2 regions of the Actinoplanes sp. NPDC049668 genome follow, and region 2 is predicted to be linked to the other one. Evidence: riboswitches for the same ligand, from Rfam matches in the RefSeq annotation. Region 2 holds a riboswitch; the other holds the start of a gene.
The links. A riboswitch is a leader RNA that binds a small molecule or an ion and turns the genes downstream of it on or off. The one in region 2 is predicted to bind cobalamin.
Positions count from the first base shown of each region.

Region 1: it holds a riboswitch for cobalamin, as region 2 does, so the genes downstream of both, ACIBSW_RS01025 (ribonucleoside-diphosphate reductase subunit alpha) here and cobN (cobaltochelatase subunit CobN) in region 2, are expected to answer to the same signal.

Region 1 is NZ_JBITLR010000001.1:203,284-218,777, forward strand. Features, by position in the region: gene rny (ribonuclease Y) at 1-1,690, opposite strand, end outside; gene ACIBSW_RS01000 (hypothetical protein) at 2,064-2,753, opposite strand; gene ACIBSW_RS01005 (regulatory protein RecX) at 5,078-5,818, opposite strand; gene recA (recombinase RecA) at 6,185-7,231, opposite strand; gene ACIBSW_RS01015 (DUF3046 domain-containing protein) at 7,431-7,631, opposite strand; gene ACIBSW_RS01020 (UdgX family uracil-DNA binding protein) at 8,350-9,012, opposite strand; cobalamin riboswitch at 9,126-9,336, shown strand; gene ACIBSW_RS01025 (ribonucleoside-diphosphate reductase subunit alpha) at 9,465-11,876, shown strand; gene ACIBSW_RS01030 (ribonucleotide-diphosphate reductase subunit beta) at 11,877-12,872, shown strand; gene ACIBSW_RS01035 (aminotransferase class I/II-fold pyridoxal phosphate-dependent enzyme) at 12,941-14,287, opposite strand; gene ACIBSW_RS01040 (bifunctional pyridoxamine 5'-phosphate oxidase family protein/GNAT family N-acetyltransferase) at 14,334-15,494, shown strand, end outside.
Region 2 is NZ_JBITLR010000004.1:178,216-193,709, forward strand. Features, by position in the region: gene ACIBSW_RS18200 (glycosyltransferase family 39 protein) at 1-389, opposite strand, end outside; gene ACIBSW_RS18205 (sugar phosphate isomerase/epimerase) at 617-1,708, shown strand; gene ACIBSW_RS18210 (ThuA domain-containing protein) at 1,727-4,897, shown strand; gene ACIBSW_RS18215 (hypothetical protein) at 5,029-7,293, shown strand; gene ACIBSW_RS18220 (transposase) at 7,633-8,373, shown strand; gene metH (methionine synthase) at 8,416-12,204, opposite strand; cobalamin riboswitch at 12,367-12,487, shown strand; gene cobN (cobaltochelatase subunit CobN) at 12,523-15,494, shown strand, end outside.

The DNA.
Region 1 (15,494 bases), on a different contig from region 2:
CCGTCACCCGGATCTGCCCCGGATAGGTCAGCTCCTCCTCGATCTGCTTCGCGACGTCGCGGGCCAGGACCGCCGCGCCGATGTCGTCGACGTCCTCCGGCCGGACCATCACCCGGATCTCGCGGCCCGCCTGCATCGCGAAGACCTTGTCGACGCCGACCTTGCCGGCGGCGATCTCCTCGATCCGCTCGAGGCGCTTGACGTACGCCTCCAGGCTCTCCCGGCGCGCGCCCGGCCGGCCGCCGGAGCACGCGTCCGAGGCCTGCGTCAGCACCGCCTCGATCGTCTGCGGCGGCACCTCGTTGTGGTGCGCCTCGATCGCGTGCACGACGTCCTCGGACTCGCCGTACTTGCGGGCCAGGTCCGCCCCGATCAGCGCGTGACTGCCCTCGACCTCGTGGGTCAGCGCCTTGCCGATGTCGTGCAGGAACGCCGACCGCTTGATCGTCGGCACGTCCAGGCGCAGCTCGGCGGCCATGATGCCGGCGATGTGCGCCGTCTCGACCAGGTGCTTGAGCACGTTCTGGCCGTAGCTCGTGCGGTAGCGCAGCCGCCCGAGCAGCGTCGCCAGCTCGGGGTGGATGTCGGTGATGCCGACGTCGACCAGCGCCTCCTCGGCCGCCCGCTCGCAGAGCCGCTCGACCTCGTTCTTGGCGCTGTCGAAGACCTCCTCGATACGGTGCGGGTGGATGCGGCCGTCGAGCACCAGCTTCTCCAGCGTCAGCCGGCCGACCTCACGGCGTACCGGATCGAAGCAGGAGAGCAGCACCGCCTCGGGGGTGTCATCGATGATCAGATTGACCCCGGTCGTAGATTCGAACGCCCGGATGTTGCGGCCCTCACGGCCGATGATCCGGCCCTTCATCTCGTCGCTCGGCAGGTGCAGGACGCTGACCACGCTCTCCGCGGTCTGCTCGCTGGCGATACGCTGAATCGCGTCGACGACGATGTGCCGGGCCCGGGTGTCGGCGGTGTGCTTCGCCTCGCTCTCGATGTCGCGCACCAGGATCGCCGCCTCGCGCTTCGCCTGGTTCTCGATGTTCTCGATCAGCTCGACGCGGGCCGCGTCCGCGGTCAGCCCGGCGACCCGCTCGAGCTCGCGGCGGCGGGCCTCCTCGGCGCCCGCGAGCTCCGACTCCCGAACGGTCAGCGCGGCCTCACGCGCGGACAGGTCGGTGTCCATCGCGACGAGCCGCCGCTCCCGCTCGACGAGCCGCTCGACCTCGTCGGCGTGCAACCGCTCCCGCTCGTCTATCCGGGCGGCGCGCCGCTCGACCTCGGCGGCCTGCTCCTTGGCCGTGGCATTCAGCAGGGCGACCTCGCGCTCACCGCTGCGCCGGGCGGCGGTGCGCACCTGCTCCGCATCCGACTCGGCCTGGCGGTGGGCGTGCTCGAGGATCGTGTCCGCCTCGCCGTGCGCGTCCTCGAGGACCCGCCGGGCCTCGGCCCGCGCCGCGGTCGCCTCGGCCTTGGCGGCGGCGGCCTCCGCACGTACGGATGCGGCCTTGGCGTTCGCGTCGTCGACCTTGGCCATGGCGTCGTCGACGGTCTGCTCACGACGGTCCCGGTCGGCGGTCTTGCTCTCCTGCAGTTGACGCAGCGCGCGGGCGCCGAGCACCAGTCCGACCACCACGAAGGTGGCGAGGACGACGACCGCCATCACGAGCACCCAGATCACGCCCGTGGTCATCTCGCCGCGTCTCCCCTCGCTGCGGCGCATGGCTGCGCCGGCTGTGTAGGGATGCCCGACCAAAGGCGGCTGAGCGCGGGCGTGTTCAGCCTACGGCGCCGGTTACAGCGTCGAGGACCGACCGCCGGGCATGTCTGGCCACCGCCCGCGCGGTCTGCGGGCGGAGGAGGCATCGATGGCGCCCCACGCCGCAAGTGATGCCGTAATGTGATGCGATCTATATTGTGCGCTTAGCCTGCGATGGTCGAGCAAACCTTGTGTAACGCGAGGCTAGGTCGCGAGTGCCGGTTCGGTCAAGGACTCATGATTCGGCAGAGGACGGGACGCTTGGCACAGACCCGCTCACGCCCTGCTCAAGTACGTTGGGGGCAATTCAGGCGTAGCGGGCCCAGATGTCACGCATGGGTTCCCATTTCGACCCGCTGCCTTCCTTCCAGAACGCGAGGAGGTAGGCGGCTATGGGGGTGGAGCTGTCGTCCCACCAGATGCCGCTGACAGTCTTGCCCGTGGCCTGGTACGCGAACTCCACGTAGTTGCCGCTGGTCCGGCCCGAAGGTGTCGCACGCTCCACCGCGGGGCCTACGCCTGGGGTGAGCTCGCGGGCATCGACGTTCTGCCCGAGTGTCTTGACCCGCGCCTTGTCGCGGTCGGCGGTGGTGGCGTACTCCACGAAGATGACGCTCATGGCGTCCATCTCGCAGCGGACCCGGGCCTTCTCCGCGTTGTTGGCGGTTGGGCCGTCCGGGTCGCCGCTGCGGACACAGCCGGAGAGGTGAGGAAGCCAGCCCTCGGCGACGGGGGCCAGGGCACCGCCGAGCTTCGGCCGATTGATGGCGATCTGATTCTGCTCGTAGGGGCCCAGGGCCGGCGCGGAGCTGACCGTTGGCGCCGGCGTACCGGTCCGGGCCTGGGTGCCGGCGGTCGAACGGCCGAGGAACCAGCCGGCGGTGCCGAAGACGAGCAGGCCTATTGCCAGGCCGGCTAGGGCCGGGATCGCGAAGCGGCCTCGGGGTTGTTTGGGAGTGGGTTCGATGCGCGGGCCGCTGCCGAATGCCGGGGCCACCGAGAAGCCGTAGGGGTCGGCGGGGCCGTTGCCTGAGACGGGGTCTGTGGCGGACCAGCTTGGAGGGCTTGAGGCGCTGTAGTCCTCTCCGTACGCCGGGGCGGCGCCCGAGGTCGAGGGCGCACCGTATGGGTGGCCGCCACCCGAAGTCGGGGTCGCGCCATAGGCCGGTCCCCCACCCGAAGTCGGACTCGGACCATGCGCCGCATCGCCACCCGAGGCCAGGGGCACACCATGCGCCAGACCCCCGCCCGAAGTCGGACTCGCACCGTAAGCCGGATCCCCGGCGGAAGTCGGACTCGGACCATGCGCCGGACGGCCACCCAAGGCCGGGGGCGCACCATATGCCGGGCCCTCTCCCGGAGTCGGGTGGGGTTCGTTCGGCTGCTGTGGGCCTCGGTGGAACGGGCCGTAGCTGTATTGCTGATTACTTTCGGCGTTGTGGCCGGTCGGGTTCGGAGGGGGCCGGTTCTCGGCGGCGGACCGCGGGCCGTAGTGCGGGGTGGCGGACGCGGGGTCGGTCATCCGGGCCGCGCCGCCGGCTGGGCTGCCCGTCGGGGTGGATCCGGCTACCGGGTCGGTTGCAGGAGCAGTCACGGCTGCCGCGCCATCGGCCGGCACTGTTCTGTATGCCGGCGCATGCCCGGACGTGGACACGGCCGGAGACGTCGGCACTGGCCCGGTGGTCCGGCCGCGTGGAGGCACGTTTCCGCCGGAGGGTGCAGGAACCGGCCAGTGGGCAACTGGCGGGTGAGTCACCGGCAGATGACCGGCCAGCGGTTGCCCGCCCGGCGGGTGGGGCACTGGCGGCTGACCGACCGGCGAGTGAGCCACCGGCGTCTGCCCATCCGACACCTGACCGACCAGCGGCTGACCGGACGGCGGGTGTGTGACCGGCGCGGTCGGGTCTTCCTCGCCAGGCCCCTGTCCGTCCATCGGCACTCTCAGATTGGCTGTGACGTCTGCCGGATCGCCGGGCATCGATGCTGAGGTTCCGGACTGATGTGCTCTAGGCGGATACGCGAAGGGCGCCGCGGGCACATCGCCCTGCCCTGGACCGGGCAGGGCCTGGCTGTCCGCTGGCACAGAATGCTGACCAGGGATTTCGGCATCAGAGTGCGATGGCGGAACGGTGCCCTCGGGCGAACCGGCCGACGCGATGTGTGGGACGACCTGAGCCGTCGCGTCGGGGCTCTCGTGAGGGGAGCCGCCACCGCGCTGAGCTGGGTGGAAGTCGTCTGTCACCAAGCACAGATTACCAGTCCGAGGCCGTCGGCGACGCCTCGCGAGATCCATCAGCGACGATGGACCGACAGCCCGGAGAGGCTACGGTCCACTCTCGTAGAGGTGCCACCCCCAGCTCGGCCGCAGCGACGGCACGACGATGACGCCAAGCCCGGGCCGTAGCACGCATGCCGCAATGGCGTGCGAGTCGCTTGGTTTCCTCCCCATTTGCCGACACCAAAGGGCCATTACGTCCTCAGTGGACAAATCCGTAGTCCGCGCCACAACTTGCCGGATAGAAATCCACTCCTATCCACGGGCAACAATCTAGCCAAATTCAGACAACACGCATCTAACCTTGTCAGCACCCTGCGCCGACGATGCGAAGGGTGGAACCTTGCTCCGGAGTGGGGTGAGCAGGGCACCTGATGCCATCACAGCCCAAACAGGGACAGCCAAATCCGACATCTCAGCGATCACTTATCGCAGCACCGATATAACGGCCAAAGCTCGATGGCCGGATACAGCACGGGGCGACCTCACCGCTCGTGTTGGAACACACAAATGGCGATAGATTGCTGTGCGGACTCGAACAGAGTCGCAGCGGACCGGGCACCTGTCCGGCACATGGCAGCCGGGTCGGTCGATCAGTCACCTGGCAGCCGGGCCGGTCGATCAGTCACATGGCAGCCGGGCCGGTCGATCAGTCACCTGGCAGCCGGGCCGGTCGATCAGTCACATGGCAGCCGGGTCGGTCGATCGGTCACATGGCAGCCGGGTTGGTTGATCGGCAACTTCCCCAGATCCCGCTCGCCATACGAACCTCGCGTCCGGCAACCCGCACGCCCAAAGGCAGCCTCGGGTACCGCGGCCGCCTCGGCCACCGCCAGCCCGCACCGCACGAGGACATGCTCGACCGACACCCAACCTGGACCACCACCCGGCCCAAGCACACACACCCCGGCCCAAGCACACACCCCGGCCCACGCCCAAACCCGAACCACCACCCAGTCCGACCACGCACCCGATCCACATCTGGACTCGGGCCAGCGCCCCGGTTCGTGCGCGGCTCGCCGGGGCCGGTCGGGCTTTGCGTGCGGTCAGGACAGTGGGTCGTTGGCTTCGTCTGCCAGGGCATCGGCGTCGATCTGGTCGGCGAACTCGGCCGCTTCGGCGTCGCGGGCCGCCAAGGCGTCCTTTACCGCTCGGATCGCCACGCCGGCCGGGTAGCCCTTGCGGGCCAGCATTCCGACCAGGCGGCGGAACACCTGGTCGGGGGTGCCTCGCGCGGACCGCAGCTTGCGATCGACCAGAGCGCGTGCGGTGGTGGCCTCGGCGTCGTCGTCCAAGGTCTCCAGGGCTTCCGTGGCCACCTCGGCCTCCACCCCGTGCCGGCGGAGCTCGTTGGCCAGCGCCCGGCGGGCCAGGCCCCGGCCCTGGTGCCGGGTAGACACCCACATCCGGGCGAACGCGGCGTCGTCGATGATGCCGACCTCGTCGTAGCGGTCGAGGACCTCGGCGATCACCTCGTCGGAGATCTCCTTGCGGGCCAGGGTCTTGGCCAGTTCGGCCCGGGTGCGCGGGCGCACCGCCAACTGGCGCAGGCAGATTTCGCGTGCGATCTCGGACTCGCTGCGCGGCGGCTCGGGCGGCCGCTCAGCCGCGTTGTCGCGGGTGTTGTAGGGCGGTCCGCCCGGCGAGCTCCGGCGGCGCCGGCCCGTCACGTTGCCGCGTTCCGGGTCGTCGGGCCGGAGCTCGCCACCAGGGGAGTCATCTTCTGTGGGCCGGGGTGGGATCGCATCCCAGCCCCGCCCCGACCGCGCGCCGCGTCGTCCAGGCACCCGGGCTCAGCCGTTCGCCGGGACGAGCGGGCCGGCGGCCCGGGCGGGCTGTGGAGCGGAGGCCACAGCCCGCAAGGCGGAAGCCCGCAAGGCGGAAGCCCGCAAGGCGGAAGCCCGCGAGACCCAAGCCCGCAAGGCGGAAGCCCGCGAGACCCAAGCCCGCAAGGCGGAAGCCCGCGAGACCCAAGCCCGCGAGGCGGAAGTCCGCGAGGCGGAAGTCCGCGAGGCGGAAGTCCGCGACGGTGCCGGTTTGTGGATTCGTGCAGGGCCTCGAACGGCGCCGGACCGGTGTAGCGGCGGGGAGGGGTCACCCGGCCCGGGTGGGCCGGGTGCAGCGGATCGCCTCGTCGTCGGAGGTTGCATCGATCAGAAGTCGACCGGGGGCAGGTCTGGACCGCCGGCGGCGTCACCGGTGGTCTGGCCCACGCCGAGCTTCTCCAGGATCTTCTTCTCGATCTCGGCGGCGACGTCCGGGTTCTCCTTCAGGAACTCGCGCGCCTTCTCCTTGCCCTGGCCCAGCTGGTCACCGTCGTACGTGTACCAGGCGCCGGACTTGCGGACGATGCTCTGCTCGACGCCGACGTCGATCAGCGAGCCCTCGCGGGAGATGCCCTTGCCGTACATGATGTCGAACTCGGCCTGCTTGAACGGCGCCGCGACCTTGTTCTTCACGACCTTGACGCGGGTGCGGTTGCCCACGACGTCGGTGCCGTCCTTGAGGCTTTCGATGCGGCGTACGTCGAGGCGCACCGACGAGTAGAACTTCAGCGCGCGGCCGCCCGTCGTCGTCTCGGGCGAGCCGAACATGACGCCGATCTTCTCGCGGAGCTGGTTGATGAAGATCGCGGTCGTGCCGGAGTTGTTCAGGATGCCGGTGATCTTTCGCAGGGCCTGGCTCATCAGGCGAGCCTGCAGACCCACGTGGCTGTCGCCCATCTCGCCCTCGATCTCGGCGCGCGGCACGAGGGCCGCCACCGAGTCGATGACGATGATGTCGAGCGCGCCGGAGCGGATCAGCATGTCCGCGATCTCGAGCGCCTGCTCGCCGGTGTCCGGCTGGGACACCAGCAGGGCGTCGGTGTCGACGCCGAGGGCTTGGGCGTAGTCGGGGTCGAGCGCGTGCTCCGCGTCGATGAAGGCCGCGATGCCGCCGTTGCGCTGGGCGTTGGCCACCGCGTGCAGGGCGACCGTCGTCTTACCGCTGGACTCCGGGCCGTAGATCTCGATGACCCGGCCGCGCGGCAGGCCGCCGACGCCGAGCGCGATGTCGAGGGCGATGGAGCCGGTGGGGATGATGGCCATCTGTGTGACCGGCCGCTCCCCGAGGCGCATCACCGAGCCCTTGCCGAACTGCTTGTCGATCTGCGCGAGAGCAAGGTCTAGCGCCTTGTCCCGATCAGGTCCTGCCACCATGTCCGCCACCCCTGTACTCGACTTCCCAGGCGTCTTCGCCGAAGCGTTTCTGTTCACCACGCGGGTCACGCTAGACGTTGGGTCTGACAGAAAACGACCGCCCGGTCGTGAGCTGCGGATGACCACGCCGCTGAGGACGATAGCCGAACAGGTGTACGACTATCGAGTGACACGCCAGAACAAACGTACGAAAGATGGGTCAGTGCAGGCGCGAAGGCACCCGATCGGGGTACTCGGCCACCACCGCGCGCCAGATGGTAGCGGTATCGACACCCTGAGCAATGGATTGCTCGATCGTGCGGCCCTGTAGCGCCGAGAAACTCTGATCGGTGGCAAGGCTCCTCGCATATGCGGGGCCGAACGCCTGCTCGAGGCGCCCCCAGAAATCCGTCAACCGCACGGGCAAAAGCGTACCTGCGGGCCGCGGACGACCCCGCCGCGCACAATGCTGAGACGCACATCACTATGCGAGGACCGTCGGCGATAGAGCGCCGACCCTGCAGGACGCCCCCCGGGACCACCGAACAGGGCGGCCACCTGGAGGGCCGGCGGAACCGGTCACACGGGCAACGGGCCGACGGACCGGTGACACCGGACACCGGGCCGGCGGGCCGCTCAGACCAAGCGACGGGCCGGCGGGCCGGTCACACCAAGCGACGAGCCGGCTGGGCCGGCCACACCAGGCAACGGGCCAGCCGGGCCGGCCACACCAAGCGACGAGCCAGCCGGGCCGGCCACACCAAGCGACAGGCCAGCCGGGCCGGCCACACCAAGCGACAGGCCAGCCGGGCCGGCCACACCAAGCGACAGGCCAGCCGGGCCGGCCACACCAGGCAACGGGCCAGCCCCACACCAAGCGACAGGACCGCGAGCCACTCACACCAGGCAACAGACCCGCCGACCGGCCACATCAAGCGACAGGACGCATCCATCCGCCTGGCACGCCTGGAGACCGGCACGCCACGACGGGCGACGTGCCGGGATAGGACGTCGGCGGTGGGCACGTCATCACTGTCCGGCACCGATCGCCCGCGACGCGCTGCGAGGGCGGCGAGCGACAGACATGCACGCACGCGGGGGCGAAGTCCAAGCCGGAGACAGAGTGCCAGGGGTGCGGATCAGGACAGGGCCGTTGCCGCAACCTTGAGGTCGTCGACCAGGCCTCGGTATGCCGCGTCCCGGTCGTCGGCCCGTAGCACTGCCGAGGGATGGATCGTTGCGAGTGCCCGGGACTCGGCCTTCGGGAAGTCCTGTGGGCGCTGCGCCGCGGCCGGCCACGGTAGCAGTTCGCCGCGTGATCTCGTGACGCGGAACGAGGGTCCGAAGAGGGCCTTGGCCGCGGTCGCGCCGAGCGCCACGATCAGGTCCGGCTTGAGCAGTGAGAACTCGGCGACCAGCCAGGGACGGCAGGCGACGATGTGCGCCGGGCCGGGCGTCTGGTGGATGCGGCGCCGGCCGCGCAGTTCGAAGCGGAAGTGCTTCACGGTGTTGGTCAGGTAGATCACCGACGGGTCGATGCCGGCGTCGCCGACCGCGTCGCGCAGCAGCCGGCCGGCCGGGCCGACGAAGGGCAGGCCCTTCTGGTCCTCGATGTCGCCGGGCTGCTCGCCGACCAGCACCAGCCGGGCGTGTGCGGCGCCGCGCCCGAAGACCACCTGGGTGGCGTTCTCGTGCAGCTCGCAGCCGCGGCAGCCGGGCGCGGCGGCCTTGAGCTCGTCGAGGTCGTGCGCATCGGCGGGAATGAACCCCTGAGCCCCCGGCGGGGCTTGCGTCATTGCCATGCAGAGGTTCTACCCCTTGCCGTCCCCGCCACGCGCGGGGCCTCACCCGAACGAGCATGATCCGACACGCCGACACGACATGTGGGGTTGCGCGTTTCGAGTCGCACCTAGATATGGTGTTGCCCGCAGCTGGTTCGGCCGTCTCTCCAGGACGGCCGAGGCAAGAGGGAATCCGGTGGAAGACCGGAACTGCCCCGCAGCGGTGAGTGGGAACGACCGCCGTCATCAGCACTGGGCCCCGGCCTGGGAAGCGACGGCCAGTAGGAGACCGAAGACAGGTCAGGCCCGCGAGTCCGAAGACCTGCCAGCGCGCCGCACGCTCCGCGTGCGGCGGTCCGAGGCCGCGTGGGACGGCCGACGCCACTCAGGTGTACGCGTACAGCCGCGTCCACCGGCGTCCTCCTGCGCGCCCGGAGACCACTTCGGAACGGGCTCGCGAGGAGAGAGAGTTCATGACGGTCACGCAGGAGCAGACTGCGACCGATCCAGCCGTGCCGGAGCAGCGCAGGCATGCGATGCAGGTGCGCAAGCGCAACGGTGACGCGGAGTCGGTCGACGTCAACAAGATCGTGAAGGCGGTCGAGCGGTGGGTCGCCGACCTGGACGAGGTCGACCCGTTGCGGGTGGCGACCAAGACCATCAGTGGTCTCTACGACGACGCGACCACCGCCGAGCTCGACCGGCTGTCGATCCAGACGGCGGCGGAGCTGATCGGCGAGGAACCGCAGTATTCGCGGCTGGCGGCCCGGCTGCTCGCCGCGTTCGTCGACAAGGAGGTCCGCGGCCAGGGCATCGCGAGCTTCAGCCAGTCCATCGCCCGCGGCCACGCCGAGGGGCTGATCGGGGACGAGACGGCCGCGTTCGTCGCGAGGAACGCCCGCAAGCTCGACGACGCCGTCGACCCGGCCGGCGACCTGCGGTTCGAGTACTTCGGCCTGCGTACAGTCGCCGACCGTTACCTGCTGCGGCATCCGCGGACGCGCCTGGTCGTGGAGACGCCGCAGTACTGGCTGTTGCGGGTCGCCTGCGGCCTGTCGACCAGCGCGGGTGAGGCGATCGCGTTCTATCGGCTCATGTCGTCGCTCGCCTACCTGCCGAGCTCGCCGACGTTGTTCAATTCGGGCACCCGGCACACCCAGATGTCGTCGTGCTTCCTCGTGGACTCGCCGAAGGACGAGCTTGACTCGATCTACGAGCGCTATCAGCAGGTGGCGCGGCTGTCGAAGTTCGCCGGTGGCATCGGCATCTCCTGGTCGCGGGTGCGCGGCCGGGGCGCGCTGATCCGCGGCACGAACGGCCGGTCCAACGGCATCGTGCCGTTCCTGCGCACGCTCGACGCCAGCGTCGCGGCGGTCAACCAGGGCGGCCGGCGCAAGGGCGCGGCCTGCGTCTACCTCGAGCCGTGGCACCCGGACATCGAGGAATTCCTCGAGCTGCGGGACAACACGGGCGAGGACGCCCGGCGCACACACAACCTGAACCTGGCCAACTGGATCCCGGACGAGTTCATGCGCCGGGTCGAGGCCGACGAGGACTGGTCGCTGATCGACCCGTCCGACGCCCCCGGGCTGCCGGACCTCTACGGCGGGGAGTTCGAGGCCGCGTACCGGATCGCGGAGGGCAAGGCGGTCAAGACCGTCCGGGCGCGCGACCTGTACGGCCGGATGATGCGCACGCTGGCACAGACCGGCAACGGTTGGATGACCTTCAAGGACCCCTCGAACCGGCTGAGCAACCAGACCGGCCGCCCCGGCAACACCATCCACCTGTCGAACCTGTGCACCGAGATCCTCGAGGTCAGCGCCGACGACGAGACCGCGGTCTGCAACCTCGGCTCGATCAACCTCGGTGCACACCTGACCGGCGACGACGTCGACTGGGCGAAGCTGCGCGAGACCGTGCGGACCGCCGTCGTGTTCCTGGACCGGGTCATCGACATCAACTACTACCCGAGCGAGCAGGCGGCGGCGAGCAACCCGCGGTGGCGCCCGGTCGGGCTCGGGCTGATGGGTTTGCAGGACGCGTTCTTCGCGCTGGGGCTGCCGTTCGACTCCGCCGCCGCCCGGGAGCTCTCGACCCGGGTCTCGGAGGAGATCTATCTGACCGCGCTGGAGACCTCGGCGTCGCTCGCCGAGCGCTCCGGCCCGCATCCCGCGTACCCGGAGACCAGGGCCGCCCGGGGTGACCTGCAGCCGGATCTGTGGGGGGTGGCCCCGACGCAGTCCGCTCGCTGGGCGGCGGTGCGCGCGCGGATCGCGGACACCGGCCTGCGCAATTCGCTGCTGATCGCGATCGCGCCGACGGCGACGATCGCCTCCATCGCCGGCTGTTACGAGTGCATCGAGCCGCAGGTCAGCAACCTTTTCAAGCGCGAGACCCTGAGCGGCGAGTTCCTTCAGATCAACACCTATCTGGTACGCGAGCTGAAGGCACGCGGCCTCTGGACGTCGGCGGTGCGCGAGCAGATCAAGCGCGCCGAGGGTTCGGTGCAGGGCATCGAGGCGTTGCCGGCGGAGGTCCGGGAGCTCTTCCGGACCGCGTGGGAGCTGCCGCAGAAGGCCCTCATCGACCTTGCCGCGGCCCGGTCTCCCTATATCGACCAGTCGCAGTCGCTGAACCTGTTCATGAGCGCCCCCACCATCGGCAAGGTCTCGTCGATGTACCTCTACGCCTGGAAGGCCGGGCTGAAGACCACGTACTACCTGCGCTCGCGGCCCGCGACGCGCATCCAGCAGGCCACGGTCTCCGCCGCGCCGGCCAGCCCGCCGGCGCTCCCGGCGGTGGTGCTCGCCGCGCCGGTCGCGGACGAGGACGCCCTGGCCTGTTCCCTCGAGAACCCCGAGTCGTGTGAGGCGTGTCAGTAGATGCTGCTTGATCCCGGAATGGACCTGACCCTGCGGCCGATGAAGTATCCGCACTTCTTCGACCGATTCAAGGACGCGATCAAGAACACCTGGACCGTCGAGGAGGTCGACCTGCACTCCGACCTCGCCGACCTGGCCGAGCTCTCGGCCGCCGAGCAGCACCTGGTCAGCAGGCTGGTCGCCTTCTTCGCCACGGGCGACACCATCGTCGCCAACAACCTTGTGCTCAACCTCTATCAGCACATCAATTCGCCCGAGGGGCGGCTGTATCTCTCCCGGCAGCTCTTCGAGGAGGCGGTGCACGTCCAGTTCTATCTGAATCTGCTGGACACCTATGTGCCGGACGAGGCCGAGCGGGCGGCCGCCTTCGACGCGGTGGAGAACATCCCGTCGATCGCCCGCAAGGCGGACTTCTGCTTCCGCTGGATCGACTCGGTCTTCGACCTGCGCGAGCTGCGGACCAAGGACGACCGGCGCGCGTTCCTGCTCAACGTGATCTGCTTCGCCGCCTGCATCGAGGGGCTGTTCTTCTACGGCGCCTTCGCCTACGTCTACTACCTGCGCTCGCGAGGTTTGCTGCACGGGCTCGCGTCCGGAACCAACTGGGTGTTCCGCGACGAGTCGATGCACATGGCGTTCGCCTTCGACGTGGTGGAACAGGTGCGTGCCGAGGAGCCGGACCTGTTCGACGACAAGATGGAACGGCAGGTCCGCGACATGCTGGCCGAGGCCGTCGAGTGCGAGGTGCAGTTCGCGGCGGACCTGCTGGAGCAGGGCGTCTCGGGCATGTCGCTGACCGACATGCGCGCATATCTGCAGCACGTGGCGGACCGCCGGCTCATCCAGCTCGGCATCGCGCCGCTTTACGGCTCGGCGAACCCGTTCGCCTTCATGGAGCTGCAGGACGTGCAGGAGCTGTCGAACTTCTTCGAGCGCCGGGTGTCGGCCTATCAGGTCGGCGTCACCGGCACAGTGAGCTTCGACGACGACTTCTGACGGCCGGGGCCGGCACCGCCGCACGCCATACGGCGGGTGGTGGTGCCGGTCCGCACCGGTCGTGGAGGTCATCGCGACGGGGCGGGCACGGTCGCCGGGTAGGCCGCGGCCGCCACGTCGTCGGCGAGGCCCTCGATGGAATCGTCGTCGATCTGGCTCACCGTCATCCGGATGCCGGGCGGCGCCTCGACGCGGAACAGGGAGCCGGGTGCCACCGCATATCCCGCGTCGCGCAGGGCCGTGACCATGCGGGTCTCGTCCTCGACGCTCACCCAGAGGTTGATGCCCGTGGTGCCGTGTGCGCGCACGCCCCGCGCCGCGAGGGCGTCACGCAGCGCGAGACGGCGGCGGTCGTAGCTCTCGCCCGCCGCGGCTATCCCGGCCGCGACGTCCTCGTCGCGCCACAGCCGGAGCAGCAGACGCTGCAGCACCGTGGACACCCAGCCGGTGCCGATCCGCATGCGGCCGACCACGCGGGCGATCGTCGCCTCGTCGCCCGCCAGCACCGCGATGCGTAGATCGGGGCCGAACGGCTTGGACGCCGAACGGACGAACGCCCACGACGTGGTCGCCCCGCCGAGGCTGTGCAGCGGCACGCCCGACAGCTCCGCGGCGTGGTCGTCCTCGATGAGCAGGACGTCGGGGGCCCCGGCGAGGACCGCCCGCAGCTCGGCGGCGCGCTGGGCGCTGATCGCGGCGCCGGTGGGATTCTGCGCGCGGGCGGTGACCATGACCGCGCGCACGCCCTTGGCGAGGGCGGCGGAGAGCCGGTCGGGCAGCGGGCCCTCGTCGTCGACCGCGACCGGCACCGCGGTGATGTCGAGGGCACCCAGAAGATCGAGCAGGTTCGCCCAGCCCGGATCCTCGACCGCCACCGAGTCGCCCGCCCGCAGATGCGCCGAGAGCAGGCGCTCGATCGCGTCGAGCGTGCCGTTGGTCACCGTGATGGCGGCGCCCTCGACGGGCACGCCGTCGGCCGCGAGGCGGGGCCGGGCCGCGTCGATGAGCTCCGGCATGGCTCCGGCGGCCGCGTACCCCATGGGCGGGCCGACCTCCTCGGAGACCGCGCGGAGGTGCGGAGCGAGACCCGGCAGCAGGCGGATGTCGGGGTCTCCGGCCGACAGGTCGAGCGCGCCCGCCGGCACCGGCAGACGCAGCGCGGAACGCGGGCTGGCGACCGCCGGCCGGGTGCGGATGCGGGTGCCGCTGCGCCCGACGGACTCGACGATCCCGCGCTGGCGGAGCTCCTGATAGGCCTTCGACACCGTGGCCGGGCTGACGTGCAGCTCGAAGGCCAGCACGCGGATCGGCGGCAACCACTGGCCCCAGACCCAGTCGCCCGCGCGGACGCCCGCCTCGATGCTCGCGGAAATCGAGGCGGCGGAGGAACCGGTGACCTGATACTGTCCTGACACAAGAGTGATTCTGTACTAGTACATGATCCTTGGCAAGGAGGATCCCGTGACCGACCTCTACCAGCCCACCGCCCGCACCACCGCGACCCGAAGCCGTGACCGCATGCGCTACGACCGCGAGGCCGCGCACGCCATCCTCGACGAGGCGTATGACTGTTCGGTGGCGTTCGTGGTGGACGGGGAGCCGCGTGTGCTGCCGACACTGCACGTCCGGGTCGGGGACACCCTCTACGTGCACGCCTCGACCGGCGGACGGCTGGGCCTCGAGGCGCGCGCCGACGGGATCCCGGTCGCGGTTTCGGTGACGCTGCTCGACGGCATCGTCTACGCCAGGTCGCAGTTCCACCACAGCGCCAACTACCGGTCCCTGGTCGCGCACGGCCGGGCCCGCCCGGTGACCGGCGACGCGGAGAAGCGCGCGGCGATGGTCGCCCTGGTGGAGAAGGTGGGCCGTGGCAGGCAGGCCGAGACCCGGCCGCCGACGAATCGCGAGCTGGCGACGACCAGCGTGCTGGCGCTGCCCCTGGTGGAGGTCTCCGTGCGGTCGCGCACGGGCGGCGTCGCGGAGGACCCTGAGGACCTGACGCTGCCGTGCTGGGCGGGTGTGCTGCCCATCCGCCGGGTGGCCGGGCCGCCCGAGCCGGACGCGGGAGTCACCGCGCCGCCGCCCGCCTACCTGCCGGGGCCGGCGTCGCCGTGGCACACCGCCACGCCGATGCGTGGCCGGCATGTCTCGCTGGAGCCGCTGGCGCCCGGTCACGCGGACGGCCTGCTGGCGGCGACCGCCGACGACGAGGTGTGGCGGTTCCTGCCCAGCCTGCGCCCGCGGAACTCCGCGGAGATGGCCGAGCACATCGCCGTCGCGGCCCGGGGGCAGTGGGCGGGCGAGCGGGTGGCGTGGGCGCAGTGCGACCCGGAGACCGGCGAGGTGATGGGCATGACGAGCTACCACGACATCGACCTGGCGAACCGGGCCGTCGGCATCGGCCACACCATCCTGGGGCGGCGGTGGTGGCGCACCGGCGTGAACACGGAGGCGAAGCTGCTGCTGCTCGAGCGGGCGTTCGACGTGCTGAAGGCCGAGCGGGTGTTCTGGTACACGGACATCCGCAACGAGCGGTCACAGCGGGCGATCTCCCGGCTGGGTGCCAGCCGGGACGGGATGATCCGGCGGCATCGGCTGCGACCGGACGGCACCTGGCGGGAC
Region 2 (15,494 bases):
GAGACCAGGACGACGCCCGAGGTCGCCCAGAGGGTGGCGGCGAGCAGTTGCGCCCACCGGTCGCCGCCCAACTCCCGGGCGAGCAGCCCGACCAGCAGCACGGTGGCGGCCACGGCCAGCGCGGTCGGCAGCCGCAGGGCGACCAGCGAGCCGCCCGACAGGACGTCGGTCAGCCGGGCCAGCGCGGGCACCAGCGGCGGCTGATCGTCGTAGCCCCAGGCGAGGTGCCGGCCGGCCACGAGGTAGTAGAGCTCGTCGCGGTGGTAGCCGTACCGGCCGCTGAAGATCACCAGTAGCGCGGCGGTGGCCACGGCGACGGCGCCGAGCGGCAGCCAGGCGACCGGCGGGCGGGCAGTCTCGCCGGTCCACTGCGGACTGCCGCTGCTCACGGGGGCACTGTAACAGCGATTCGTGGACTTTTGTCTTTGCTGAGGAAAGTTAATTCTGATGTGGACTATCTTTCGTTCGGCGCCAGCGATACGGTGTGTCATCAAGTCGTAACACGCGTGAATCGGCGCCCTCACGCGCCGGCGCTTCGGCAACGCCGGCCACTTTTCCCTATGGACGTAACCCGGCAGCGACCCACCGTGGGCCGCCGTTGGAAGGTGGAGAAGTCATGCCCGAGCCGCAACGAACGACCACGAACGCACTCACCCGCCGCCGCCTGCTCGCCGCGTCGGCCGGCGCCGCCGCGGCGCTGGGCGCCGCCGGCTTCCCGGTACTGCAGACCGGTTCCCCGGCGATCAGCCACGGCCGGCTGCGCGCCGAACCGCTGGTACCCGCCCGGAACCGGGGCATCATCCTGTTCAGCGTCCGCGACCGGATCAACGCGGCGCCGGACGACTCCGGCGTGCCCTACGGCTTCGAGCGGGTGCTCGCCCGGCTCGCCGAGATCGGCTACAAGGAGATCGAGTTCGCCGGCTACAACCAGCACACCTCTATCCTGGGCCGGCAGATCACGCCCGCCGAGATCCGGAAGATCCTCGACGACAACGGGCTGGTCGCCAACGGTACGCACACCCAGATCAACGCGGCGACCTTCGAGCAGCAGCTCGACATCGCCGAGACGCTGGGCATGCGGCACATCGGCACCGGCTCGGATCCGACCGGCAGCGCGTACCGGCCGGACTGGGACGCCGCGGCGGACCTGTGGAACGAGCTGGGCCGCACGGCCCGCAAGCGGGGCCTCAAGCTCTACACCCACAACCACGACGCCGCGTACGGGTTCCTGCTCGACGCCGGCCCGCTCGATGCCGGCGGCAAGCCCACCCGGTCGACCGGCACCCGCAAGCTGGAGTACTTCTTCACCAAGGCCGACCCGCGATATGTCTTCTTCGAGATGGACATCTACTGGTCCTATGTGGCGCGCTTCAAGCACCAGACCTACGTGGACCAGTGGGGCAACACCCGGACCGACCTGTTCGACCCGATCCTCACGGTGGTACCGCGCACCGAACGGTTCCCGCTGTTCCACGCCAAGGACGGCGACCGGGCCGCCACGCAGGCCAACGGGTACGTGATGACGCCGCTCGGCGAGGGCGACCTCAACTTCCAGCAGTTCTTCGAGGAGATCGGCGCGCAGAACTACCACCACGCCAACTGGGAGCAGGACACCGCTCCGGGCGGCGCGGCGAACCCGGGCCAGTCCCTGAGCCTCGCCGAGCTGAGCTACCGGAACCTGTCCGAGCTGACCATCTACCGCCGCTGAGAGAGGCGGGAGAGAACAATGCACCGACGATTGCTGGCCGTCTTCGCGACCGCCCTCATCCTGATAAGTACGGAAAACACGGCATACGCGCACCCGGGTCACGAACACCACGACGTGCTGGTGTTCACCGAGACCGCCGGCGAGCGCCACGACTCCATCGACAAGGGCGTCCGCACGATCCGCGACCTCGGCCGCCGGCACGGCTTCGGCGTCAGGGTCAGCGCCGACTCGGCGTCCTTCACCGCGGCCAACCTGGCCCGGTACGGCGCGGTCGTCTTCCTCAACACCACCGGCGAGGTCCTCGACGACGCCGAACAGGCCGCGTTCGAGGCGTACGTGCAAGGGGGCGGCGGTTTCGTCGGCGTGCACGCCGCGGCCGAGACCGAGCCGGGCTGGAGCTTCTACCGCGGCCTGCTCGGCGCCGCCGCGACCGGCGCGTCCGCGGTCGTCGCCGGCACCGTGACCATGACCGACCGGGTGCACCCCTCGACGGCATCGGTGCCGCGCACGACGAGCCTCACCGAGCAGTGGTACACGTTCGACACCGACGTGCGCGGCGTCTCGCACGTGCTGGCCACCACCGACCGGCCGCTCTCCTGGTGCAAGGACTTCCAGGGCGGCCGGTCCTGGTACACCGGCCTCGGGCACTCGACCGACACGTACGCGAACGGATCTTTCAAGAAGCACCTGCTGGGCGGCATCCAATGGGCGTCCGGACAGGTCGCCGGCGACTGCGGCGCAGGAGTGCAGAGCAACTACGAGAAGGTCACGCTCAACGACGAGCCGGGCGAACCCATGACGCTCGCCGTGCTGCCCGACGGGCGGGTGCTGCACAACACCCGCGCCGGCGAGGTGCGGCTCTACGACCCCGCGACCGGGCTGAGCCCGGTCATCGCCGAGATCGGCGTCTACGCGCACGACGAGGACGGTCTGCAGTCGGTGACCATCGACCCGGGCTTCGCCCGCAACAGGTGGGTCTACCTCTACTACGCGCCCAGGCTGAACACGCCGGTCGACGATCCGGCCACGCCGGCGGTCAACGAGGGCGACGCGCCGGTGACCAGCACCGACCCCACCGTCTGGGACAAGTTCAAGGGATACAACCAGCTCTCCCGGGTCAAGCTCGTCGAGACGCCGGCGCCGCACCTGGACCTGAGCACCGAGCAGCAGATCCTGCGGGTGCCGGTGGACCGGGGCAACTGCTGCCACGTCGGCGGCGAGGTCAAGTTCGACGGCAAGGGCCTGCTGTACCTGGTCACCGGCGACGACACCAACGCCGGCGGTTCCGACGGCTTCACCCCGATCAACGAGTCGCCGACGCAGGGGCCGGCCTACGACGCGCAGCGCTCCGCGGCAAACACCAACGACCTGCGCGGCAAGGTGCTGCGCATCAAGGTACGCGGCGACGGGTCCTACTCCGTCCCGTCCGGCAACCTCTTCCGGCCCGGCGAACCCCTGACCCGGCCCGAGATCTTCCTGATGGGCCTGCGCAACCCGTTCCGCTTCGACGTGAGCAGGAGCGGATACGTGTACGTCGGCGACTACTCGCCCGACTCGCGGGTGCCCAGCGCGACCCGTGGTCCCGAGGGCACCGGCCGGTGGATCGCCACCGACAAGCCCGGCAACTACGGCTGGCCGTACTGCTACTCACCGGAGCTTCCGTACCTCGACTTCGACTTCGTGACCCGTGCGTCCGGTGCGCCGTTCGACTGCGTGGCGCCGGTCAACGAGTCGCCGCGCAACACCGGGCTGCGCGAGCTGCCGGCGGTGCGCGACCCGCAGCTCGCGTACACCTTCAACGCGGTGACCCCGTGCCCGTCGGCGTACCTCGCGAACCCGCCGGTGCCGTGCGGCTTCGACTGGCCGGTGCTCGGCACCGGCGGCGTCGGCCCGATGGGCGGCCCGCGGTACGACTACAACGCCCGCCTCGGCAACGAGCTGAGGTTCCCGGAGTACTACGACGACACCGTGGTCTTCGGCGAGTTCACCCGCAACCGGCTGTTCGCCTTCCGCACCGACGGCCGGGACCGGCTGCTCTCCATCGAGCCGCTGCTCACCGGATTCACCTGGGCCAACCCGATGGACATGGAGTTCGGCCCGGACGGCCAGCTCTACGTGCTCGAGTACGGCCAGGGGTTCTTCCGCGCCAACCCGGAGGCGCAGCTGTCGACCGTGCGCTACGTCAAGGACGGCCGCTCGCCGGTGGCCCGGGCCTCGGCGACACCGACCTCCGGGCCGGCGCCGCTGACGGTCCAGTTCTCCAGTGCCGGTACCGCCGATCCCGACCCCGGCGACACGATCTCGCTGGCCTGGGACTTCACCGGGGACGGCACGGTCGACTCGACGACGGCCGACCCGTCGTACACCTACACCTCGAACGGCACGTACAACGCGCGGCTGACCGTCACCGACGGCACCGGGCGCACGGCGGTGGCCACCCGCACGATCACGGTGGGCAACACCGCGCCGGTGGTCGAGGTCGTCACCCCGGCCAACGGGTCGTTCTTCGACTGGGGCGACACCGTCGGCTTCACGGTCCGGGTCACCGACCCCGAGGACGGCGCGGTCGACTGCTCCCGGGTCCAGGTCTCGCTGGTCATCGGCCATGACGAGCACGGGCACGGCATCAACTCCACGACCGGCTGCGCGGGCACGCTGCCCAGCCCCGAGGACGGCGCCGACCACGCCGGCGGGTACCTGTTCCTGGGCGTCAGCGCCACCTACACCGACCTCGGCGGGCTCTCGGCGACCGGGCAGGCCACCGTGCAGACGTGGCGGCAGCAGGTGGAGAACGCACAGGTGAAGCGGGCCGTCGCGGTCGCGACCACGAACGACGCCGACGGCGGCGAGCACCTGACGGCCGTGGACAACGGCGACCACATCGCGCTGCGGCCGATCGACCTGGGCGGGGTCGGCTCGCTGACCCTGCGTACCGCGGGTGGCACCGCGGCGACGGCCGGGCAGCCGCGGGCGAACGTCGAGGTCCGGCTCGGCTCGCCGACCGGCGAGCTGGTGACCACGCTGCCGGTGCTCGCCACGGCCGGCAACGCGTACTGGTCCAGCCAGACGTTCCCGGTCAGCGCGGCGGCCGGGGAGCAGGAGCTCTACTTCGTCTTCAGGTCCATCGCCGGTGGCCCCGCCAACAACCTGTTCAACCTGAACTGGATCGAGTTCGGCGTAACACCCTGATAGCGGCGGGCGGGGCCGGCCGCCGAACCGGCCCCGCCCGTCCACCCCGCCGATTGTCACCCGTACCGGGTAGGCCGAACCTCCGCTGTGCTTCCCCTCCGGCGCCCGCGATGCTGGCTGGGGTGGGTCCGGTGCCCGCCGCCGGAAGGGAGACCATGCGCGGCCTGCGCCTGCTCGCCATCGTGCCGGTCCTGGCCGCCGGGCTGACCGTGGGCGGCGACGACGTCGGCTACCGGCTCACGGCGGCCGACGACCCGGTCTTCCGGCTCGGCGCCGAGTCCCGCGCCGGGGACCCGGTCTGCGCCCGATCGGGACCGCCCAGCGAGCCGGCCACCGACCGCTGGACCTACCGGGCGATCTCCAGCCGGGCGTCCGGGCTGGTCCTGACCGACCTCCGGCTCGGCCCGCGGCGGATGGCCGACGCCGTCGGGGTCGCCCAGGTCAGGATCCGCACCGCCGACGGGACGCTGCACAACGGGTTCCTGACCCCGGGGCCCCGGCCCCAGCCGGACGACACGGTCGCCAGCCGGCTGCTCGGGCCGGTCGACTGCTCACCGGTCGAGGGCGACGAGGCCGTGACCGCCACCTACGCGGTGACGGTCGGCGGGGACGTCACCGTGCTCTTCGAGCAGCAGTACCGCTTCTCCGAGCTGCTGGACGACCGGTGCGAGCCGACCCTCAAGTCGCGATGCAAACGCTTCTGGCCGACCACGCGCTGGGCGGCGTCGCCCGCCGACAGCAAGAAGGTCCGGTCGGTGTCGGTCGTGCAGCGGTTCGCCTGGGACCCGGACGACGGCATCCTCCAGGGCAGCGGCGGGGGAGCGGAGCTGATCAAGGACGTCGTCAAGTTCCCCTCGGGGATCAAGGTGAGGTCGCTGAGCGACCTCGACTTCGAACCGGAGACCCTCAGCGGCGGCGGCGGTCACCTGCGGCGCGGCGGGGCCAGGAAGGTCATCGACGGCGGCGAGGTGCGCGGCGCGGGCTGGGAGAACTACCACCAGAGCAGCCGGCACGGCGTCGGGCTGCCGTCGCCGGTGAGCGCCGGGTGCTCCGACTGCGTACACGTGCATTGGTCCTGGTTCGCCGATCCGCGACCGGCCGGGATTCCGCTGCCCAAGAATCCCTTCATCACCGGTACGAGCACAGCGGCCGCCCGGTGGGTGGCGAACCGGGTCGCCTGCCGGTGCCCGCTCGACGACTTCTCCGACGGCGGGCCGCAGATCCCGGACGGCTCCCGGCAGACCGCCTGCGTCGGCTGGACCACCGACGAGCCGACCGAACCCGTCGACTGGTGCCGGCCCGGCGCCGAGCCCGACCTCAGCCCGTCGTCACCGCCGGTGATGTACTGGGACGCCACGTCGAACGCCGCGGACCAGCTCGCGAGCGGGGTGTCCATCCGCAGGACCGACTACGCCGTCGGCGACGCGTACTGGCAGAAGCTGCCCGACCGGCGCCACGGCGGCGACGGCTCCTTCTTCTTCGTCCCGGCCCGGCGCCTGGCGACTCCGGAGGAGGAGCCGCGCGGGGCGACGACCGCGACCATCGAGCCGGCCTGGCCCGCTACGAAGGTGACCGGGGGTTTCCCGGCGGGCCGGTGGATGCTGCCGATCCGGATCGCCCTGGACCGCGAGGGCGACCAGGGCCCCTACTACCTGCGCGTCAGGTCCCGCGGGCCGCAGCCGGTGAATGCCGATTCGCGCGGACCCGGCGGCCCCGCCTGGCTGACGATCCGGGACGGCACCGCCGACCGCCGGATCGTCGCCCGCTACACCGAGCCGATGGCCGCGACCCTCCTGTTCGACCGCGAGCCGAAACCGGACGACCTGTCCTTCCGGCTCGACGCCGCGCCGGACGGCATTCCCGGCTACGTGCCCTCGGACGGCACCTGGACCGACCCGTCGACGGTCGGCGACGCCGCGGAGACGATCGACTGGCTCGCGGTCGTCCGGCGCCACCTGACCGACTGCACCTCGGACCAGGACACCTCCGAGGTGGCGCTGGCCGAGGACTTCCCGCCGCGCAGCCAGGACATCACCGGCGACGGCCAGGACGACGTCTTCGTCGGCGCGAAGTGCCGCAGCTCGGCGTCCGCCGCGCTGCTCTACGCGTTCGACGGCGCCTCGGACAGCCGCGACCCCCGCCCGCTCGACGTGGTCGACGGCCGCGACCATCCGGTCTTCGACCTGACCGGCGCGACCCTCGGCACCACCGACGACACGGTCAAGATCTACGGCACCAACCCGCGCGACGCCGACGGTGCGTTGCCGTACCGCGACATCGAACTCGCCCTGGAGTGGCACGACGACCGCCTGCGGCTGACCCGCATCGACGCCGAGGACTGCGAATGGCCGGTCTACTACTTCGGCCCGGACCAGCCGGAGATCGTCTGCCACTGAGGCGGCGACGTCTGTGCTTCCGGAGTATGGGCCAGTGCTCCGGCCTTCAGGCCGGGGTGAGGGTCCGTGCTGGGAGGGCCACCGGGCCCGAGCGGTGCCTTAACCGGGAGGTTCCTGCTGCTTGATGACGTTCAGCGATGCGGCGCCGCCGGACCGGGCGAAAGTATCTTCGTCACGAAAACCAAATGGACACGCAACGCGAAACACAGTGCCTACCAATGTGGATGCTTGAATCTCATCCATAAACCAACATGGCAAAGTGGTGATCGTGCAGCTCCGTTACAACTATCGGGTGTACCCGGACGCGAGTCAGTGCACCGCGCTGGCTCAGGCGTTCGGGTGTGCCCGGGTGGTTTCAACGACGGGCTGCGCCTGCGTCAGCTGGCCCGGGAGGCGGGCGAGAAGTACGTCTCGGACGCCGACTTGTCGAAGCTGGTCATCACCCAGGCCAAGGACACCGAGCAGCGGGCCTGGCTGGGCGAGGTGTCGGCGGTGGTGTTGCAGCAGGCCCTCGCGGATCTGAACACCGCGTACCGCAACTTCTTCGCCTCGATCACCGGCAAGCGCAAGGGCCGCAAGGTCGCCGCGCCCCGGTTTCGGTCCCGCAAGGACCACCGGCAGGCCATCCGCTTCACGAAGAACTCCCGGTTCAAGGTCCTCGACAACGGCCGCCTGCGGCTGCCGAAGATCGGGGACCTGCAGGTGCGCTGGTCGCGGTCGCTTCCCTCGGAGCCGTCGTCGGTGGCGATCATCCGGGACGCGGCCGGGCGTTACTTCGCCTCGTTCGTCGTGCGGACCGCGGACGAGTCGCTTCCGCCGGTCGATTCCGAGGTGGGCATCGACCTGGGCCTGACCCACTTCGCGGTCATGTCGGACGGCACGAAGGTGACCGCGCAGAAGTTCCTGCGCCGCGCGGCCCGCAAGCTCAAGCGGCTGCAGCAGGACCTGTCCCGCAAGCAGCGGGGCAGCGCGAATCGTAGGAAGCGAGGTACGGGCGCACCTTCGGCCGGGTGGACCGGTTCTTCCCGTCCACCCGGATGTGCTCACACTGCGGCCGGATTACCGAGAGGCTGGCGCTGAACGTCCGAAAGTGGGGCTGCCCCTTTTAGAGCGGAGAGGATGTCAATCGTTGTCGGAGCGGTAGCCGAGGTTGGGCGCGAGCCACTTCTCCGCCTCCGCGACGGTCCAGCCCTTGCGGGCCGCGTACTCCTCGACCTGGTCGCGGCCGATCTGGCCGACGACGAAGTACTGCGACTGCGGGTGCGAGAAGTACAGGCCGCTGACGGCGGCGCCGGGCCACATGGCCATGCTCTCGGTCAACTCGATGCCGGTGTTGGCCCGCACGTCGAGCAGCTCCCAGATGGTCTGCTTCTCGGTGTGCTCCGGGCAGGCCGGGTAGCCCGGCGCGGGCCGGATGCCGACGTACTTCTCCTTGATGAGCGCCTCGTTGTCGAGCCGCTCGTCGGGCTGGTACGCCCAGAACTCGGTGCGGACCCGCTCGTGCATCCGTTCGGCGAACGCCTCGGCCAGCCGGTCGGCGAGCGACTCCAGCAGGATCGCGCTGTAGTCGTCCAGCGCCGCCTTGAACTCCTGGATCTTGTCGCCGATGCCGAGGCCGGCGGTCACCGCGAAGGCGCCGACGTAGTCCTGCAGTCCGGTCTGCTTCGGCGCGACGAAGTCGGCCAGGCTGCGGTGCGGCACGCCGGGGCGGTGCTCGCTCTGCTGGCGCAGCTGGCGCAGGGTGCCCAGCACCTCGGTGCGGTCCTCGCTGGCGTAGAGCTCGATGTCGTCGTCGTCGACGGTGTTCGCGGGGAAGAGCCCGATGACGCCGGCCGCGGTGATCCACTTTTCCGCGATCAGCCGGTCGAGCATCGCCTGGGCGTCGTCGTAGAGCCGGCGGGCGGCCTCACCGCTGGCCGGGTTGTTGAGGATGTCGGGGAATCGGCCCTTCATCTCCCAGGCGTTGAAGAACGGCTGCCAGTCGATGTAGTCGCGCAGCTCGGCCAGCGGGTAGTCGGAGAAGGTCTTGACGACCGGGTGCGCCGCCGGCGCGGGCCGGCCGTCCTGGTGGAGCCGCGGCGACTGGGTGGCGAGCAGGCGGGGGCGCGGGGGCCGGTAGCCGGTCCAGTCGACGGGGGTGTGGTTCGCACGGGCCGCGGCGATCGGCAGCATCACCTTCGCGTCGCTGCGGGCGGCGTACCGCTCGCGCAGCGAGTCGTAGTCGGCCTGGATGTCGGCGAGCAGGCCCGGTCGCTGCTCGTTGGAGAGCAGCGCGGCGACGACCGGCACCGAGCGCGAGGCGTCCTTCACCCAGACGACCGGCCCGTGGTACTTCTGGTCGACCTTGACCGCGGTGTGTGCGCGCGACGTGGTGGCGCCACCGATCAGCAGCGGGATCTCCAGGCCGCGGCGTTCCATCTCGGCCGCGAAGTTGACCATTTCCTCGAGGGACGGGGTGATCAGGCCGGAGAGCCCGATGATGTCGGCGCCGTGCTCCTTGGCCGCATCGAGGATCTTCTCGGCGGGGACCATCACGCCGAGGTCGATGACGTCGTAGTTGTTGCACTGCAGGACCACGCCGACGATGTTCTTGCCGATGTCGTGCACGTCGCCCTTGACCGTCGCCATGACGATGAGGCCGTTGCTGCGGCCGGCGTCCTCCGGCGACTTAGTGGCCTCGATGTGCGGGATCAGGTAGGCGACGGCCTTCTTCATCACCCGGGCGGACTTGACCACCTGCGGCAGGAACATCTTGCCGGCGCCGAAGAGGTCGCCGACGACGTTCATCCCGGCCATCAGCGGGCCCTCGATGACCTCGATCGGCTGGCCGCCGCGCGCCTCGATGAGCGCGCGCAGCTCCTCGGTGTCGGTCTCGGCGTAGTCGTCGATGCCCTTGACCAGTGCGTGGGTGATCCGCTCCTCGACGGGCAGCGCGCGCCAGGCGTCGTTGACCGCCTCGGCCTTCATGCCGTCGCCGGCGAACTCGGTGGCGATCTGCAGCAGCCGCTCGGCGGCGTCCGGGCGGCGGTTGAGGATCACGTCCTCGATGCGTTCGCGCAGCACCGGGTCGACCTGGTCGTAGACGACCAGGGCGCCGGCGTTGACGATGCCCATGTCCATGCCGGCGGAGATCGCGTGGTAGAGGAAGACGGCGTGGATGGCCTCGCGGACCGCGTTGTTGCCGCGGAACGAGAAGGACACGTTCGACACGCCGCCGGAGACCAGCGCGCCGGGCAGGTTCTGCTTGATCCAGCGGGTGCCCTCGATGAAGTCCACGCCGTAGTTCGCGTGCTCCTCGATGCCGGTGGCCACCGCGAAGATGTTCGGGTCGAAGATGATGTCCTCGGCGGGGAAGCCGACCTCGTCGACCAGGATCCGGTACGCGCGCTCGCAGATGCTCTGGCGGCGTGCGAGGTTGTCGGCCTGGCCCTGTTCGTCGAAGGCCATGACGACGACGGCGGCGCCGTACTTGCGGCACAGCCGGGCCTGCGCGCGGAAGTTCTCCTCGCCCTCCTTCAGGGAGATGGAGTTCACGATCGGCTTGCCCTGTACGCAGCGCAGCCCGGCCTCGATGACCTCGAACTTCGACGAGTCGATCATCAGCGGGACGCGGCTGATGTCCGGTTCACTGGCGATGAGCTTGACGAACCGGTCCATCGCGGCGAGGCCGTCGATCATGCCCTCGTCCATGTTGATGTCGATGACCTGCGCGCCGTTCTCGACCTGCTGGCGGGCCACGGACAGGGCGGTGGGGTAGTCGCCGTCGCGGATGAGGTTGCGGAACCGCGCCGAGCCGGTGATGTTCGTGCGTTCCCCGACGTTGACGAACAGCGACTCCGCGGTGATGGTGAGCGGCTCCAGGCCGGAGAGCCGGCAGGCCGCCGCGGTGCCGACCGGCTCCCGCGGTGCCAGGCCGTCGATCGCGCCGGCCATCGCCGCGATGTGCTCCGGCGTCGTGCCGCAGCACCCGCCGAGGACGTTGACCAGCCCGCTCGTCGCGAACTCGCGGACGATCGCCGCGGTCTGCTCGGGCGCCTCGTCGTACTCGCCGAACTGGTTGGGCAGTCCCGCGTTGGGATAGCAGGACACGAAGCAGTCCGCGAGGCGTGACACCTCGGCCAGGTAGGGCCGCATCTCGCTCGCGCCGAGCGCGCAGTTGAGCCCGACGAGCAGCGGCCGGGCGTGCCGCACCGAGTTCCAGAACGCCTCGGTGACCTGGCCGGACAGGGTGCGCCCGGAGGCGTCGGTGATGGTGCCGGAGATCATCACCGGCCAGCGCCGGCCGCGCTCCTCGAACAGCGTCTCCACCGCGAAGATCGCGGCCTTCGCGTTCAGCGTGTCGAAGATCGTCTCGATCATGAGGATGTCGGCGCCGCCGTCGACCAGGCCGTTCGCCTGCTCGAGGTAGGCCTCGGCCAGCTCCGCGTACGTGACGTTGCGGGCGCCGGGGTCGTTGACGTCCGGCGAGATCGAGGCGGTGCGGTTGGTCGGGCCCAGCGCGCCGACCACGTAGCGCGGCCGGTCCGGATCTGCGGCGGTGGCGTCATCGCACTCGGCCCGGGCCAGCCTGGCGGCCTCGAAGTTGATCTCGTAGGCGAGCTCCTCCATGCCGTAGTCGGCGAGGGAGATCCGCTGGGCGTTGAAGGTGTTCGTCTCGATCAGGTCCGAGCCGGCCCGCAGGTACTCGCGGTGGATCCCACTGATCACCGCGGGCTGGGTGAGCGTCAGGAGGTCGTTGTTGCCCTTGACGTCGCTCGGCCAGTCCGCGAACCGCTCACCCCGGTAGTCCTGCTCGCTCAAGCCGTACCGCTGGATCATCGTGCCCATGGCGCCGTCGAGGACGAGGATCCGTGACCGCAGCAGCTCGGTCAGGGCCGGGGTCGCATCGGGGCGCAGGGACGGCTCGAACACGAGGCTCCTCAGGATCGGCGAAAGCGGTGGTCAGCCGCGGGCAGCAGGCGCCAGTCTCTCAGCCCGCGCGGCGATACCGCCAACCAGGCGGAGCAGGCGCCATGTGTTGAGAAACACCTGCCCAGACCCGTGTCGGCTCCCTGCGGCAGAGGTGGTGCGGAGACCCTCCCGTAGGCTCGGGGCGCTCGTGGTGCAGGAACCCGGTGAGGATCCGGGGCGGTTCCGCCACTGTGACATCCCGACGGGATGCAGCCAGACACTGGCCACGGGCGATATGACCCGAGACGGGGCGAGAACCCCGGAGGAGGAACCCGGCAGATGGCCGACCTGTCCGCTCAGCCCGCGCGCCTCGCGCTGCTGTCGACGTCCGACACCGATCTGCTCTCCGCGCGCACCAGCGACGCGGCGTACACGTGGGCGAACCCGAGCCGGACCGGCGACGCCGAGCTGGCCGCGATCGTCGCGGGCGCGGATCTGGTGATCGTGCGACTGCTCGGCTCGCCCCACGACCTGTGGCCCGGCCTGTCGGCGGTGCGCGAGGCCGGCACGCCGCTCGTGGTCCTCGGCGGCGAGCAGCAGCCGAGTGCGGAGCTCATGGAGCTCTCCACGGTGCCGATGGGCGTCGCCGCCGAGGCGCACCGCTACCTCGCCGAGGGCGGCCCCGCCAACCTCGCCCAGCTGCACGCCTTCCTCTGCGACACCGTCCTGCTGACCGGTGAGGGCTTCGAGGCCCCGGTCGCGATCCCGCCGTGGGGGTACGCCGAGCGGCCCGAACCCGTCGACGCCGCCCTTCCCCGGGTCGGCGTGCTGTTCTACCGGGCACACCAGGCCAGCGGGAACAGCGCGTTCGCACACGCGCTGGCCGACGCGATCGACGCGACCGGCCAGGCCGCCGGCGTGCCGATCTTCGCAGGCTCGCTGCGCTCCGCGCCCGACGACCTGTACGACGCGCTGGGCACCCTCGACGCCCTGGTCGTCACCGTGCTCGCGGCCGGCGGCAGCGTGCCCGCGAGCGCGAGCGCCGGCGGGGACGACGAGGCCTGGGACGTCGAGCGGATGGCCGCGCTGGACATCCCGGTGCTGCAGGGCCTGTGCCTGACCAGCAGCCGCGCCGAGTGGGCGGCCTCCGACGACGGCGTCACCCCGCTCGACTCGGCCAGCCAGATCGCGATCCCGGAGTTCGACGGGCGCATCATCACCGCGCCGTTCTCGTTCAAGGAGATCGACGAGCAGGGGCTGCCGCAGTACGTCGCCGACCCCGAGCGCGCCGCCCGGGTGGCCCGGATCGCGGTCAACCACGCGCGGCTGCGCCGGGTTCCCAACGCGGAGAAGAAGCTCGCGCTGGTGCTCTCGGCCTACCCCACCAAGCACGCGCGGATCGGCAACGCGGTCGGTCTCGACACACCCGTCTCGGCGATCCGGATGCTGCGCCGGCTGCGCGCGGAGGGCTACCACCTCGGGCACGACAACGCGGTGCTGCCGCTGCTCGACCTGGACGACGACACCGCCGCCGGTGACGCGCTGATCCACGCCCTGATCGCGGCGGGCGGTCAGGACGAGGAGTGGCTCACCTCCGCCCAGCTCTCCGACGCGCAGGTGCGCATCTCGAAGTCCGAGTACGAGGCCTGGACCGCGGACCTGCCCGCCGATCTTCGCGAGGCGATGGTCGACGCGTGGGGCGGCGCGCCCGGCAACCTGTTCGTCAACGACGACGGCGAACTGGTGCTGGCCGTGCTGCGGGCCGGCAACGTCGTCATCCTGATCCAGCCGCCGCGCGGCTTCGGCGAGAACCCGGTCGCGATCTACCACGACCCCGACCTGCCGCCGAGCCACCACTACCTCGGCGCCTACCGCTGGCTGGAGCACGGCTTCGCCGCCGACGCGGTCATCCACCTGGGCAAGCACGGCTCGATGGAGTGGCTGCCCGGCAAGAACGCCGCGCTCTCGGCCTCCTGCGGCCCCGACGCGGCCATCGGCAACCTGCCGCTGATCTACCCGTTCCTGGTCAACGACCCGGGCGAGGGCGCCCAGGCCAAGCGCCGCGCGCACGCCACCATCGTCGACCACCTGGTACCCCCGATGGCGCGGGCGGAGTCGTACGGCGACATCGCCCGCCTCGAGCAGCTGCTCGACGAGCACGCCAACATCGCGGCGATGGACCCGGCCAAGCTGCCCGCGGTGCGCGGCGAGATCTGGCAGCTGATGCGCTCGGCCGAGATGCACCGCGACCTCGGTCTCGAGGAGCGCCCGGAGGACCGGGAGTTCGACGACTTCCTGCTGCACGTCGACGGCTGGCTCTGCGAGATCAAGGACGCCCAGATCCGCGACGGCCTGCACATCCTGGGCGCCGCGCCAACCGGCGAGGCCCGGGTCAACCTGGTGCTCTCCATCCTGCGTGCCGCCCAGGTCTGGGGCGGCGTCGGCGACGCCGTGCCCGGGCTGCGGGCGGCGCTCGGACTGGCCGGCGGGAGCACCACGGAGGTGGACGCGTTCGAGGCCGAGGCCCGCGCGCTGGTCGAGGCGATGGAGAGCGCCGGCTGGGATCCGGCGGCCGTCGAGGCCCTGCACCACGACGCCGACGTGCGCCGGGTGCTCTTTTTCGCCGCGACCCAGGTCGTACCGCGACTGGCGAAGACCACCGACGAGCTCGACGCGGTCCTGCACGCGCTGAACGGCGGCTTCGTGCCCGCCGGCCCGTCCGGCTCGCCGCTGCGGGGCCTGGTCAACGTGCTGCCGACCGGCCGCAACTTCTACACCGTCGACCCGCGTGCCGTCCCCAGCCGGCTGGCCTGGCAGACCGGCCAGGCGATGGCCGACTCGCTGGTACAGAAGTACCTCGACGAGACCGGCGGCTACCCCACCTCGGTCGGGCTGAGCGTCTGGGGCACCAGCGCGATGCGCACCAGCGGCGACGACGTCGCCGAGGTGCTCGCGCTGCTCGGCGTCCGCCCCGAATGGGACGAGGCGTCCCGGCGGGTCAGCCGGCTGACGATCATCCCGCTCGAGGCGCTGGGCCGACCGCGCATCGACGTGACGGTGCGCATCTCCGGGTTCTTCCGCGACGCCTTCCCGCACGTGGTCGCGATGCTCGACGACGCGGTGCGGATGGTCGCCGACCTCGACGAACCCGAGGACCGCAACTACGTGCGCGCGAACACCCGCGCCGACCTGACCGCGCACGGCGACCACCGGCGCGCCACCACCCGCATCTTCGGCTCCAAGCCGGGGTCGTACGGCGCCGGCATCCTGCAGGCCATCGAGTCGGGCAGCTGGCGCGACGACGCCGACCT